DNA from 2 places in the Roseibium sp. AWQ4_254 genome. Region 1 is predicted to be linked to the other one. Evidence: predicted binding sites of a transcription regulator. Region 1 holds the regulator's gene; the other holds the start of a gene.
The links. The regulator PhoB, encoded in region 1, activates phosphate uptake and scavenging genes when phosphate is short. The targets are predictions, from matches to a motif close to TGTCATNNANCTGTCAT.
Positions count from the first base shown of each region.

Region 2: the regulator PhoB is predicted to act here: its motif matches at 4,052-4,068, upstream of olsB (l-ornithine N(alpha)-acyltransferase).

Region 1 is NZ_JBSWYH010000026.1:53,229-60,592, forward strand. It holds gene pstC (phosphate ABC transporter permease subunit PstC) at 1-522, shown strand, start outside; gene pstA (phosphate ABC transporter permease PstA) at 522-1,871, shown strand; gene pstB (phosphate ABC transporter ATP-binding protein PstB) at 1,883-2,680, shown strand; gene phoU (phosphate signaling complex protein PhoU) at 2,712-3,407, shown strand; gene phoB (phosphate regulon transcriptional regulator PhoB) at 3,480-4,178, shown strand; gene ACXAIC_RS19000 (GcrA family cell cycle regulator) at 4,668-5,210, opposite strand; gene ACXAIC_RS19005 (acetylornithine transaminase) at 5,690-6,889, shown strand; gene argF (ornithine carbamoyltransferase) at 6,886-7,364, shown strand, end outside.
Region 2 is NZ_JBSWYH010000020.1:85,842-93,205, forward strand. It holds gene murJ (murein biosynthesis integral membrane protein MurJ) at 1-95, shown strand, start outside; gene trpS (tryptophan--tRNA ligase) at 216-1,295, shown strand; gene ACXAIC_RS16215 (hybrid sensor histidine kinase/response regulator) at 1,522-3,900, shown strand; gene olsB (l-ornithine N(alpha)-acyltransferase) at 4,214-5,146, shown strand; gene ACXAIC_RS16225 (transglycosylase domain-containing protein) at 5,478-7,364, shown strand, end outside.

The DNA.
Region 1 (7,364 bases):
CTGACCGTCGGGCCGCTGCTGATGTCCATCTTCGGGGAAAACGGCCTTGGCATCATGCAGGCCGGGACCGCCGTCATGACGGCCGGTCTGGTCATGGGCATCATGCTCATTCCCTTTGTCAGCTCGCTGTCCGATGACATCATCAACGCGGTGCCCCAGGCCATGCGGGACGGGTCCTACGGTCTGGGCGCGACCAAGTCGGAAACCGTGCGCCAGGTGATCCTGCCTGCCGCGCTTCCGGGCATTGTCGGCGCCATCCTGCTGGCAGCGTCGCGCGCCATCGGTGAAACCATGATTGTGGTGCTCGGGGCAGGGGCAGCCGCACGGCTCAGCCTGAACCCGTTCGAAGCCATGACAACGGTGACTGCCAAAATCGTCAGCCAGCTGACCGGGGATGCGGATTTTGCTTCGCCCGTTGCGCTTGTTGCCTTTGCGTTGGGCATGACGCTGTTCGTGATTACGCTTGGTCTTAATATTGTCGCGCTTTACATCGTGCGCAAATACCGGGAGCAGTATGACTGATGACCGATACAACTCTTCCTCCCGAAGCGGGCGAAACCACTTCGGCCGCGCCGCGCCAGCCCAAGTCGCTTTATGCGCTGGATGATCTTACTCGCAAGCGCAATGCAGCGGAAAAACGGTTCCAGGCCTACGGTATTGCCGCCATCGTGATCGGGCTGTTCTTCCTGGTGGTTCTGGCCTTTGCCATCATCTCCCAGGGCATTCCGGCCTTCTCGCGCACGGTTGTTGAAGTGAAGTTTACCGTGACGCAGGAGCAGTATGAAGCAGCGGAAAAGCAGCTCTTCAAGACGAAAGCCTATGAGCAACTTTTCCTGAACGCCCTGACCGCCCAGCTGAAGGACAGTGGCATCGAAGCAGCGGTTGAACCGGCAGCCATCGGCCGCATTGTCGGCAAGCCGGGCAATACAATCCGTTCCTTTTACCGGGAAAATGAAGACAAGCTCGGCGAGCCAGTCGACTTCAAGCTGGCCGCTTCGTCCCGGGTGGATGGCTATATCAATGGCCGGATCACGCGCGACAACATGACCGACAGCCGGTTCCTGAAGTCGTCGGATCTGGACATTGTTGACCATCTGGTCGATGCGGGCGTCCTCAAGAGCGTCTTCAACTGGCAGTTCGTGACCGGTGCGGATGCCGGGGTGGACAATCCGGGTGCTGCTGGCATTGGGGCGTCCGTGGTCGGTTCCTTCTTTATGATGCTGGTCGTGCTGTTCCTGTCCCTGCCCATCGGCGTTGCCGCCTCCATCTATCTGGAAGAGTTTGCACCGCAGAACCGGTTCACCGATCTGATCGAGGTGAATATTTCCAACCTGGCTGCCGTGCCGTCCATCGTGTTCGGCATTCTGGGCCTGGCCGTGTTCATCCAGTTCATGCATCTGCCGCAATCGGCCCCGCTGGTCGGTGGGCTGGTGCTGACGCTGATGACCCTGCCGACCATCATCATCTCCACACGGGCGTCCTTGAAAGCGGTGCCGCCGAGCATCCGGGATGCGGCGCTGGGCGTCGGAGCGTCCAAGATGCAGGCCATCTTCCACCATGTGCTGCCACTGGCCATGCCGGGCATTTTGACCGGCACCATCATTGGTCTGGCCCAGGCTCTTGGGGAGACCGCGCCGCTGCTGCTGATCGGGATGGTCGGCTTTGTGGCCCGTGGGTATCCGGACGGGCTCGTCTCCGGCTTCATGGACCCGAACTCCGCCATGCCGGCCCAGATCTACACCTGGGCGGCCCGGGCCGACTATGCCTTTTACGAGAAGGCCTGGGGCGGGATTATTGTGCTCCTGATTTTCCTTCTTTCCATGAACATTCTCGCAATCATCCTGCGCCGCAGGTTTGAGCGCCGCTGGTAAGGATTGATCCGATGAACGAGATGCCGACGATTGAACAGGCGAAAGAGATGACCGACAGCAAGATTTCCGCCAACAAGGTCCAGGTCTATTACGGCGACACCCATGCCATCAAAGACGTGGATATTGAAATCCAGCCGCGTTCCGTTACGGCCTTCATTGGCCCGTCCGGCTGTGGCAAGTCGACCTTCCTGCGCACCTTGAATCGCATGAACGACACCATAGATATCTGTCGTGTCGAAGGCTCCATCAAGATTGACGGCGAAGACATTTACGATCCGAAGGTCGATCCGGTGCAGCTGCGGGCCAAGGTGGGCATGGTGTTCCAGAAGCCGAACCCGTTCCCGAAGTCGATTTACGACAATATTGCCTATGGTCCGCGGATCCACGGCCTGTCCCGCAACAAGGCGGAACTGGACGATATCGTGGCCTCGAGCCTTCAGAAGGCCGGCCTTTGGGAAGAAGTCAAGAACCGGCTGGATGAGCCGGGAACAGGCATGTCCGGCGGACAGCAGCAGCGTCTGTGCATTGCGCGCGCAATTGCCGTCAGCCCGGAAGTGATCCTGATGGATGAACCATGTTCGGCACTTGATCCCATTGCTACGGCAAAGGTTGAGGAACTGATCGACGAGCTGCGCGAAAACTACACGATCGTGATCGTGACCCACTCCATGCAGCAGGCGGCCCGTGTCTCTCAGCGCACCGCGTTTTTCCACCTGGGAATTCTGGTTGAGGAAGGTCAGACAGAAGACATCTTTACCAACCCACAGGACAAACGCACGCAGGATTACATCACCGGACGCTTTGGCTAAGCGTATTTGCGAAATCTGAAGGGGACACAGGATGTCTGAACATACAGTCTCGGCTTATGACGAGGAACTGACTGCCATGGCCGGCAAAGTCGCCGAGATGGGCGGCCTTGCAGAACGGGCGTTCGCGGATGCGGTGCATGCGCTGGTCAACCAGGATCTTGATCTGGCCAAGGCTACCATTTCCGGCGATGAACGCCTGGATGGGTTGCATCAGGACGTGGAGATGAAGCTGATCGAGATGATCGCCCGCCGCCAGCCCATGGGGCAGGACCTGCGCGAGATCACTGCCGCCAGCCGCATCGCCAATGACCTGGAGCGGGTGGGCGACCTGGCCAAGAACGTGGCCAAGCGTGTGATTGCCATCGATAGCAATCTCCAGTCCAAAAAGCTGGCCATCGGGGTCGAGCACATGACCGAGCTGGCCCTGTCCCAGCTCAAGCAGGTGCTTGACGCCTATACGCGGCGCGATGCCGAGGCGGCGCGCCGGGTGCAGGAAGGGGACGCGGAAGTCGACGCGATCTATACTTCCCTTTTCCGGGAATTGCTCACCTACATGATGGAAGACCCGCGGGTGATCACCCAATGTGTCCATTTGCTGTTCTGCGCCAAGAACATCGAGCGGATCGGGGATCACGCGACCAATATTGCGGAGAATGTCTTCTTCATGGTCACAGGCGAGCGTCTGCCGGAAGAGCGGGAAAAGCTCGACGAAACGACCAGCGCATAAACCTCTGCAAAAAACAGTGCGCAATTTCCGGCCGGCGCCTGGGCGCCGGCCGCCTAGACGGAGCAAGAACGAATGCCGAAGGTCCTCATCGTTGAAGACGAAGAACCGCTCAGCCTTCTCTTGAGATACAATCTGGAAGCGGAAGGATATCAGGTGGATTCCTGTGTCCGGGGCGATGAGGCGGAAATCCGCCTGCGGGAAAGCCTGCCGGATCTGCTGCTTCTGGACTGGATGCTGCCGGGCCTGTCCGGCATTGAACTGTGCCGCCGCCTACGCACCCGCGAGGACACCGAGCGCCTGCCGGTTATCATGCTGACGGCGCGGGGCGAGGAAGCGGAGCGGATCCGCGGCCTGTCGACCGGGGCAGATGACTATGTGGTCAAGCCGTTCTCCGTGCCGGAGCTGATGGCGCGGGTCCGTGCGATCCTGCGCCGGGCCAGCCCGGAAGTGGTCTCCACGATGTTGCGTTCCGGCGATATTGAACTGGACCGGGAAACCCACCGGGTCCGGCGCAATACCAAGGAAATCCACCTGGGCCCGACCGAGTTCCGCCTGCTGGAGTTCCTGATGACGTCGCCTGGGCGGGTGTTTTCCCGCGAGCAGCTTCTGGACGGTGTCTGGGGTCATGATGTCTATGTGGACGAGCGCACGGTTGATGTGCATGTGGGCCGTCTGCGCAAAGCCCTCAACAGGGGCAAGGCCAAGGACCCGATCCGCACGGTCCGCGGCGCGGGCTACGCCTTCAACGATCAGTTTTCAGCCGTCGGCTGATATCAACCTCACCAAACAGGACCCTATTCGACCGTGACATGAGAGCGTTCCGCAAGGAACGGGTCACAGGGTGATGTGCGGCTTCGTCCAAGACGCGCGACACGGCGGAACGCTCTCGTGTCGTAGCTTAAGGTGGCTCCTACCAACCTCAATAGATAGGAACCGATCTGACCGTGTTTGGGGACTGTTCGTCAAGGAGCAGGTTGCAGGGCGATATGGTTTATCGTTCAAAACTTGGGACGCAGCTGAACAGTCCTCAAACGCGGCCTCGGTGGCCTGCTCCGGCCCGCCGGACTGCGTTGCGCCGCTTGAACGGCCAACCAGGCCGTCCTGCGTGCCTCTCCTTGCCGGTGAACTTGCCCCCTCCAATAGGGACCTTTTGGGTGAGGTTGGCATGGGGCCTGGTAGGTGCTGGAAAATAAAAGCACGCTTCAAACTGAAAAGCCCGCCAAAATAGCGGGCTTTTCTCGTTTGAAAGAAGGTGGGGCGTCAGCCGGCCTTCGCAATCACTTTGCGGTCGCGGCGGCGGTCGGCGACCGGCTGGTAGGCGATCTTGCAGTGATGGGTGCAATAGGGAACACCGGCTTCGGACTGGCGGCCGCAGAAGTAGAAGTCGTCCGTCGCCGGGTCGCCGATCGGCCATTTGCAGGTGCGCTCGGTCAGCGTCAGGATCGTGGCACGCTGGGAAATCGGCACCACCAGTTCGGCCACCGGCTCTGGCTTGATCTCTGCAACGGGCGCAGGGGCTGTATCCGCCTTGAGCGCCGTCGCCCCAATTGTTTGCGGCGGCTGCTGGGCCGGCTTCTTCGGAGCTGAGCTGGTGTTGGTGTTGCTGGCGGTTGCAGAGCGCGGCCGACGGGGCTTGGTGCTTGCGCTTGAGGTCTTTGCCCGCCCGGACAGGCCAAGCCGGTGAACCTTGCCGATCACGGCATTCCGGGTGACGCCTCCAAGCTCGCCAGCGATCTGGCTTGCGCTCAAGCCGTCACCCCAAAGTTTCTTGAGGAGTTCAACCCGTTCGTTTGTCCAACTCATTGCCCGCACCTTTTATTGCGGCCTCTGCGGCCATTAACCCCGTATTAAGCATGCTGGTGCATGCCTAAGTGTGGCATATCTAGTATCTTCGAGTGATTTGCCTTACGAGATGTCGTGTCTGATTGGTCACAGATTACAATAACGTTAATTTGTGAGGCAACCATTGGGCCCAAACCAGTTGGGGATGAAGGGACTTTTCCCCAAGTATGGCGAGGGTATTGAGAATTTTACGAATTCTGTTCCGGTGACTCTACGTATGCGGCCTGGCCGCAGGCCCATTGACAGATAATGGGGCGGCCAGTGTATAACGGAACCGCAACGTGCCGCCTCTCAGGGGCGGCACGTTGCGTTTTGGCCTTGTGCAGGTCTGACGGTGTGCGCGTGCACCGCAGCCAGCCTGCCGGAGCTGAAATCCCTGAAAACCGCCAGTCCCTGCCACACTCGACAGCGCGGGGACGGCCATGGAGTTGAATGAGGTTATGTCCGCGACCGCACTGTTTGGGAATTACGCAAGATCATCCCTGAGCTTTGATCACGGGGAAGGTGTCTGGCTGGTGACCAAGGACGGCCGACGATACCTCGATTGCGGGTCCGGCATCGCTGTGAATTCCTGCGGCCACAGTCACCCGCATCTGGTCAAGGCGCTTCAGGAACAGGCGGCGAAGCTCTGGCACATTTCCAACCTGCACCAGATGCCCGAGGGGGAACGGCTGGCGCAGCGGCTGGCGGATGCCTCCTTTGCCGACAAGGTGCTGTTCGTGAATTCCGGGGCCGAAGCCATGGAAGCGGCGATCAAATGCGCCCGCCGCCATCAATATGACAAGGGCCATCCGGAACGGTTTCACATTGTCACCTTTGAAGGGGCTTTCCACGGCCGTACCATCGCGACGATCGCCGCCGGGGGGCAGGAGAAATACCTGGAAGGCTTTGGCCCCAAGGCGCCCGGTTTCGACCAGGTGCCGGCGGGCGATCTGGATGCGCTCAAGGCGGTCATAGGCCCCCAGACAGCGGCCATCGCGATTGAACCGGTTCAGGGCGAGGGCGGTATCCGGGAAATCCAGCCGGACTTTCTGCGCGCCCTGCGCAAACTGTGTGACGACAACGGCCTGCTGCTCATTTTCGATGAGATCCAGACCGGCATCGGCCGGACGGGCAAGCTGTTTGCCCATGAATGGACCGGTGTCAGCCCGGACCTGATGGCGATTGCCAAGGGGATCGGCGGCGGTTTTCCCATGGGCGCGTGCCTGGCGACGCAAGAGGCTGCCGGCGCGCTCGGGCCTGGCACTCACGGCACCACATTTGGTGGCAATCCGCTCGCCATGGCTGTTGGCAATGCGGTGCTCGACATCATTCTTGAAGAGGGCTTTCTGGGCGAGGTTCAACGCAAGGGCCTGAACTTCAAGCAGAAGCTTGCCGGTCTGGTGGACGGCCATCCGGATGTGCTGGCGGAAGTGCGCGGCAGCGGACTGATGCTAGGTCTCAGATGCGTGGTGCCCGTGGGCGAATTTTCGGCTGCGGCCCGGGAGGCCGGGCTCCTGGCCGTTCCGGCCGGTGACAATGTCCTGCGGCTTCTGCCGCCGCTGACAATGAGCGAAGACGAAATTGCGATCGCGCTGGAGCGTCTGGAACAGGCGGCGCAGGCGGTTGAGGCGAACTTGGTGGAAGGAGCGGCCGGATGACCGCACATGCAGCTTACCGGAATTTTCTCGACCTGACGGACCTTGAGGGCGACGAACTGCGCGCCATTCTGGAAACCGCAAAGACCATCAAGGCAAACCGCAATGGTGTGCGCCCGGGTGAGGGGCCGCTGGCCGGCAAGGTACTGGCCATGATTTTCGAGCAGCCTTCCACCCGGACCCGCATTTCCTTTGATGTGGGCATGCGCGAACTCGGCGGCGAAACCCTGATGCTGACCGGCGCGGAAATGCAGCTTGGCCGGGGTGAGACCATTGCCGACACGGCCCGGGTTCTGTCCCGGTTCGTCGATGCAATCATGATCCGTATTCTCAGCCATGAGGATCTGACGGAGCTGGCCGAATATGCCACGGTTCCCGTGATCAATGGCCTGACCAAAGTGTCCCACCCGTGCCAGATCATGGCGGATCTGATGACGTTTGAGGAACACCGCGGGCCGATCACCGGCAAGAGTGTGGC
Region 2 (7,364 bases), on a different contig from region 1:
TGACCGGGATCGTCTCCTTTGCAGTCTGCGCCCAGGTCAGCGGCGGGGCCGATCTGCTCGCCATGGTGAAGGCGTTGACCCGGCGCAACAACTAAGGCCGAAATGCCACACATCCCGCATTCTTGCTTGCATCCCGAGCGCCCGGAGCTTAAACCCGGCGCGCCCAAAGTTTCACAGCGCCCTTCCAACCGGCCGCATCAATAAAGGGATCGAAAATGACGGCGTTCCAGCCCCGTGTCTTTTCCGGCGTTCAGCCGACCGGCAACCTTCATCTTGGCAACTATCTGGGGGCCGTGTCCCGCTGGGTCCCGCTTCAGGACCAGATGCCGACCATTTTCTGCGTCGTGGACAGCCACGCGATCACGGCCGGTTTTCCCGACCCGCAGGAGCTGACCAACGCGACCCGGGAAGTGACCGCCGCCTATATGGCCGCCGGCATTGATCCGAAGAAGTCAATCATATTCAACCAGTCCCAGGTTCGCGAACATGCGGAACTGGCCTGGATCTTCAACTGCGTGGCGCGGATGGGCTGGCTCAGCCGCATGACCCAGTTCAAGGAAAAGGCCGGCAAGAACCGTGAAAACGCCTCTGTCGGCCTGTTTGCCTATCCGAACCTGATGGCCGCCGACATTCTGGCCTATCGCGCAACCCATGTGCCTGTGGGGGACGACCAGAAGCAGCATCTGGAACTGACGCGCGACATTGCGGCCAAGTTCAACAATGATTTTGGCGGCCGGATCAAGGAACTGGGTGTCGGTGTGCCCAATCCGGATCCGTCGCCGGAACTGCCCGAAGAGCTGTATTTTCCGATGACCGAACCGATGATCGCCGGACCGGCCACCCGGATCATGTCGCTGCGCGACGGCACCAAGAAGATGTCGAAATCCGATCCTTCCGACCTGTCCCGCATCAACCTGACCGACGATGCAGACGCGATTGCCAAGAAGGTCCGCAAGGCCAAGACCGATCCGGACGCACTGCCCTCCGAGGTGGACGGTCTGGACGGGCGCCCGGAAGCAGACAATCTGGTCGGCATCTACGCGGCGCTGAGTGGCGCCACCAAGGAAGCCGTGCTCAAGGAGTTCGGCGGACAGCAGTTCTCCGGGTTCAAACCGGCCCTGGCCGAGCTGGCCGTCGCCAAACTGTCACCGATGACAGACGAGATGCGCCGGTTGATGGAAGACCAGACCCAGATTGATGCGGTGCTGAAGGAAGGCGCTGAAAAAGCGTCCTCCATTGCCGAACCGGTCTTGAAAGATGTGCGCCGGATCATCGGCTTTCTGGACGTGCGCTGACCGGCCGGGTGCGTTCTCATCCCCGGACCTGCAGCGCTCCCGGTCTCCTGACATCTGACCCCGGTCAAACCCGCCCCGGCGCTGCGCCGGGGCGGGTTTGTCCGTGCCGCGGGTCAACACCTTTTGGCCTTGCGTCCCTGTCCGGGACACATCGCTTTTTTGTGTGAAACGGTTTCTAAAAGTTTAAGCGGCACTCTCACGCCAAACAGGTGATTAGAGAGCAGTCATGTCCAATCAAAGCGGAGAGCAAGCCTACGGCCCTGATCCCGAAGGGGACGAACGCGAAACCGGTTGGCGGCAGGAGCGGCTGGAAACAGCCCCGGTCGACGCCCGGATTTCTGACGCGGACGCCGCATTTCTTGCAGATCGCGGCCGCAGGGTCACGGACCGGCCCGTTTCCAAGGCCGCCAAGCGTCTTCAGCATGTGGCCACCGCCGGGCTGTTGATTGCGCTTGCCGCTGCCCTGTTTCTGGTGGCCTTGGACGGCCTCAACCGCTTTCTTGGCCTCGGTCTTGTGTTTTTTGCCGGCGGGCTTGCCGTCTGGCGGCTGATGGCGGATGAAATGCAGCAGGCGCAGGAAGCCCTTCTGGTCAAGGACCGGAAAATCCGCCGCCTGACCAGCCGTTGCGAGGAGCTGGAAGACCGGGCCTGGGAGCTTGGCGAATCCGACGAACGGCATGCCAGCATTCTGGCGACCCTTGGCGATGTTGTGGTGCGCAGAGACACGGATGGCCTGATCACCTATGTTAATTCTGCCGCCGAAAACATCTTCGGTCAGACCCATGACCTTACCCCGGGCAGACCCTTGCATCTGCCGCTGGTCGCCGGGGATTTGCCTCAGGATCAGGGCAACACGCCGCATCCCGCCAGCCCTTCGGCCAGAGGGTTTCAGGACCTTCACATTCAAACGGCGGCCGGGCCGCGGTGGTTTTCCCGCATTGACGTGCCCGTGCGCGACACCGGGTCGGACCGGCAACTGGTCCAGACGGTACTGCGGGACGTGACCGACCGGCGGCTGATCGAAGAAGAGCTTCTGGCTGCCCGGCATTCGGCCGAAACCTCGAATGAAGCCAAATCCCGCTTTCTGGCCACGGTCAGCCATGAGATCCGCACCCCCCTGAACGGCATTCTGGGCATGGCCTCTCTGCTGAAGGACACTCGCGTGACCAAGGAGCAGGGCGCCTATATCGATGCGCTGGAAACCTCCGGAGAGACCCTGCTTCTCCTGATTGACGAGGTGCTCGACTTTTCCAAGGTGGAGGCGGGCAAGCTGGACATTCAGCTGGCGCTGGTGAAAGCCGGGGCGCTGGCAGAACATGTCGTGGAGCTGCTGGCCCCGAAAGCCCATGCCAAGGGCTTGGAAATTGGCATGATGCTGGACCCGTGCCTGCCCGAAGAGCTGACCCTGGATGCAACCCGGGTTCGTCAGATCCTGTTCAACCTGATCGGCAATGGGATCAAATTTACAGATGAGGGCGGCGTGGCAGTTGAACTGACCGGCCAGCCCAATCCGGAGGGCGGCAGTTTTCTGGCCATTGATGTGCGTGATACCGGCATCGGTTTTGACGAGGCCGAGGCGGAACGGCTGTTCAAGGAATTCGAACAGGTGGATCACGGCCCGGCGCGCAAATTCGGCGGCACCGGACTGGGGCTGGCCATTGCCCAGCGTCTGGTCCGGCTGATGGGCGGCCAGATCACCGCCCGGCCCGGCGCAGAGGGCGGCGGTCATTTCCGGGTCACCCTGCCTATTCCCGAAGTCCTGAACGAAAGCGAAGATCCGCGTCTGGCGGCTCTGGCGGGCCGCAGCATCGTCTTTGTCACCAACAGCCGGATTGAATGCCCGCTGCTGGCCAGGCGTCTGGAGCGCCACCGGGCGGATGTTTCCATTCAAGTGCCCGGCAGCCCGACCCTGGAAAAGGCGCTTGCGGGCGCAGATCTTCTGGTGGTCGACAATGCGGCCCTGTCGGACAGCGGCGGCTGGCTGGCCTCCGCCCGGCTGGCCGGGTGCCCGGTTCCCGCCATAGTGCTGATTTCACCCGGCGAACGGGACCGGCTCGCGGATCTGCGCTCGGCCGGCTATGCCGCCTATCTGATCCGCCCAGTGCGGATCGAGACCCTGGTTCAGGTGTTTTCCGGCCTCTTGAGTGGCTCCGCCCAAGACCATGCCTGGGAGGCCGGAGCCGATCCTGTCAGCACGGAAGCGTCCGCGCGCCGCCCTGCGGCGCCCGCCCGGCCTCTGCGCCTGCTTGTGGCTGAAGACAACGATATCAACCGGCTGCTCAGCGAAGCCATGCTGCGCAAGCTCGGCCATGTACCGGTGATGGTGGTCGATGGGGAGGCAGCGGTCGCAGAGGCGTCCTCCGGCGGCTTTGATGCCATCTTGATGGACCTGCACATGCCCGGTCTCGACGGGTTTGAAGCGATCCGCAAGATCCGCGAAGAAGAGATGGCCCATGGGCGTCCTCCCGTACCGGTGCTGATCGTCACTGCCGATGTGATGCAGGATGCCCGCGACAAGGCCGTAGAGATGGGGGCTGCCGGATATCTGACCAAGCCCCTGTCCGCGGACGCCATTTCAGCGGCCCTCGACAGCATCGCCCGCTAAAGGATCTTGCTTTTGAACCTGAGGGCCACCACGGCCGGAGCAGATCCGGGTCTGGGGCCGGGGTTTGGTCTGACTGCGGCAATGTTCCAGTTTTCACTTATCCAATGCTCATATACACTTCCGCGATGGGATATCCGGAAATCAACCCGGCTGTCATCCAGCTGTAGGAAAGATGTGTTCTAGGACGCGTTTAAAGCATGTGGGCCCGCGCCGGAGATCCTGTACCGGCGAACGTAAAAAGACACGTGAAACAGCTTGCAAGCTGTGAAACGGACCACGTGCCGCTGAAGGAATGCAAGAGGGTAGACTGTCCATGATGCGTGAAGGACTTTTTTCTCCGAAGAAACTGGTGCGCAAATTTTCGCCAGCTCTGCGCGCTGACGCTGCGGCCTCAACGCATATACGCCCGGGAGCGCCAGTCCACACACCGGGCGAGACGCTCGGCCGCATCGGCTCGCTGGAAGTGCGTCTGGCGCGCAATTTCAAGGAAGTGAAAAAGGCGCAACGGCTGCGCTATAAGGTCTTTTATGAAGAAATGTCCGCCATTGCCGATGCCCATACCCAGGCAACCCGGCGCGATGCGGACCCGTTTGACACCTATTGCGACCATCTTCTCGTGGTGGATCACGCATCCCTGAAACGCAACAAACTGGGCCGGTTGAAACCGCAGATCGTCGGCACCTACCGGGTGCTGCTCCAGGAGATTGCCGATCGCCATGGCGGCTTCTACACCTCTGCCGAATATGATATCCAGCGCCTGATCGATGCCAATCCGGGCAAGCGGTTCATGGAACTGGGCCGGTCCTGCGTGCTCAAGCCCTACCGCAACAAAAAAACGGTTGAACTGCTGTGGCACGGCATCTGGTCCTATGTGCTGCGGCACAAGATCGACGTCATGCTTGGCTGTGCTTCCATTGAAGGCACCCAGCCCGATGCACTGGCAGAGCAGCTCTCCTTCCTGCATCACGCCTCACGCGCGCCAGAAGAATGGCGTGCACGGGCCGTTCAGGACCGCTATGTGGAAATGAACCGCCTTGCCTCTGAAGACATCAACCAGAAAGCCGCCCTGCGCGCTCTGCCGCCACTGGTCAAGGGCTACCTGCGGCTCGGGGCCTTTATCGGCGACGGCGCGGTGATCGACCACCAGTTCGGAACCACCGACATTCTCATCATCATGCCGGTCAGCGAACTCAACACCCGCTACGTGAATTACTACGGCGCCGACGCAAGCCGTTACGCAAGCTGATGCCGGTGTGGTGGACTTGAAATACGCCTGATTTTTGCAACGCGCGCCGTCGCGTATTTCAGTTCCGAAAACCTCATTAGAAACATAGGTTTGCTGGTCACCTTCTTTACTCTGAAGTTCGTTCGGAGCGTGCCGGGAAATGAGACGAGCTTCAGATTCAGGTGGCTCGTAAAAACTGCCATCAGCAAAGCAACGGACCTGCCCGCCGGAATCTGGCACTATGGAATTGCACGGGAAGGGCGAAGCCTTAACGCCCCCTTAAATTGCCGCATTCTATCTTCATCACCGGGGACCGGTTTTCAACCGGACATGATGACGGGACGAATGAGCGATGGCGCCTCGGGCGAAACGCCAGGCACGGATTGAGCCGACCTTCGGGGAAACGGACAGCACTCTGCTTGACCTGCGCCTTGGGCCGCAGGACCGCCCAACTGCACCCGCCTCCAAATCCGGTGCCAAACCCAAACGCAAGACTGCCGGCGCCCGCACCCGCAAGAAAGCACCAGCCAAAAAGACGGGAAAACCCTCCAAACCGAAAGCCGCAACCGGCAGATCCCGGGGCACAAAACCCCGGCAGAGCAAAGGCCGGGGCAGTCGGTCCGGAGCAAAGCGGCGCAGCAGTGTGCGCGGCTTCCGTTTGCGCATTCCCCCGGTGGTCGGCAGGCTGTTCAAGCGCAGTCTTTACTGGAGCGCGGTTCTTGGCATCTGGGGCGTGATCGCCGTGGTCTGCGTAGTCGGCTACTATGCCGCCTATCTGCCGCCGACCTCCGAGTGGCAAGTGCCGGCCCGGCCCCCCAATGTGAAAATTGTGGCTGGAAACGGAGATCTGATTGCCAACCGCGGCGACACGGGCGGCGAGGCGGTACGGCTGGAACAGCTGCCCCCCTATCTGCCCAATGCGGTCATTGCCATTGAGGACCGCCGCTACCGCTCCCATTTCGGCGTCGACCCGGTGGGCCTGCTGCGGGCCGTCTACACCAACCTGACCGCCGGGCGTGTGTCCCAGGGCGGCTCGACCCTGACCCAGCAGCTGGCCAAGAATCTGTTTCTGGAACCGGACCGCACCGTGAAGCGCAAGATCCAGGAACTGGTGCTCGCCTTCTGGCTGGAAGCGGAATATTCCAAGGACGAGATCCTCGAAATGTATCTGAACCGGGTCTATCTCGGCTCCGGTGCCTATGGGGTGGATGCCGCCGCCCGGCGCTATTTCGGCAAGTCGGCGCGCCTGTTGACGATCGCGGAAGCTGCGACCATCGCCGGTCTGTTGAAAGCCCCCTCCCGCTATTCCCCTGCGCGCAATCCGGATCTGGCCGAGGACCGGGCGCAGCTCGTACTGGCTGCCATGCATGACGAGGGCTACATTACTGCAGATGAAGCCAAAAACGCCCTGGCCGCTCCGGCCAAGGTGGTCCGCCGCTACACGTCAGCAAGCGAGAACTACGTGGCCGACTACGTGATGGACGTGCTGCCGCATTTTGTCGGCTCAATCGAAAAGGACATTGTGGTCGACACGACCATCGTTCCGGCCATGCAGCAGTCCGCCGAAACAGCCCTGCGCGCTGCGCTTAAGGAAAACGGCAAGACCCTCAGGGTGTCTCAGGGTGCGATTGTCACGCTGGATACGGCCGGGGCGATCAAGGCCATGGTCGGCGGTGCCGACTATGCCAGAAGCCAGTACAACCGGGCGGCCTATGCCAAGCGCCAGCCTGGCTCAGCCTTCAAACCCTTTGTCTATCTGTCGGCTCTGGAAAACGGTATGACGCCGGACACCATCCGTCAGGATCAGCCGACCACCATCGGCAAATGGTCGCCGAAGAACTACACCAAGCAATATTACGGGCCGGTCTCCCTCACCCGGGCGCTCAGCCTGTCCCTGAACACCATTGCCGCGCAACTGGCCAACCAGGTCGGACCCGGAACCATCGCCAGCACAGCCAAGCGGCTTGGCATCACCTCGCCCCTGAAGGCGAACCTGTCGCTGGCCCTGGGCACATCGGAAGTCTCGCCGCTGGAAATCGCGTCGGCCTATGTGCCCTTTTCCAATGGCGGCTATGGGGTCCTGCCGCATATCATCCGCCGGATCCGTACCGTTGACGGCAAAACCCTTTATTCCAGATCCGGCGACGGCCGGGGCCGGGTGATCCAGCGCCAGCAAGTCGCAGACATGAACCGGATGATGGCCGAAACCCTGCTCACCGGTACGGGCCACAAGGCCCGT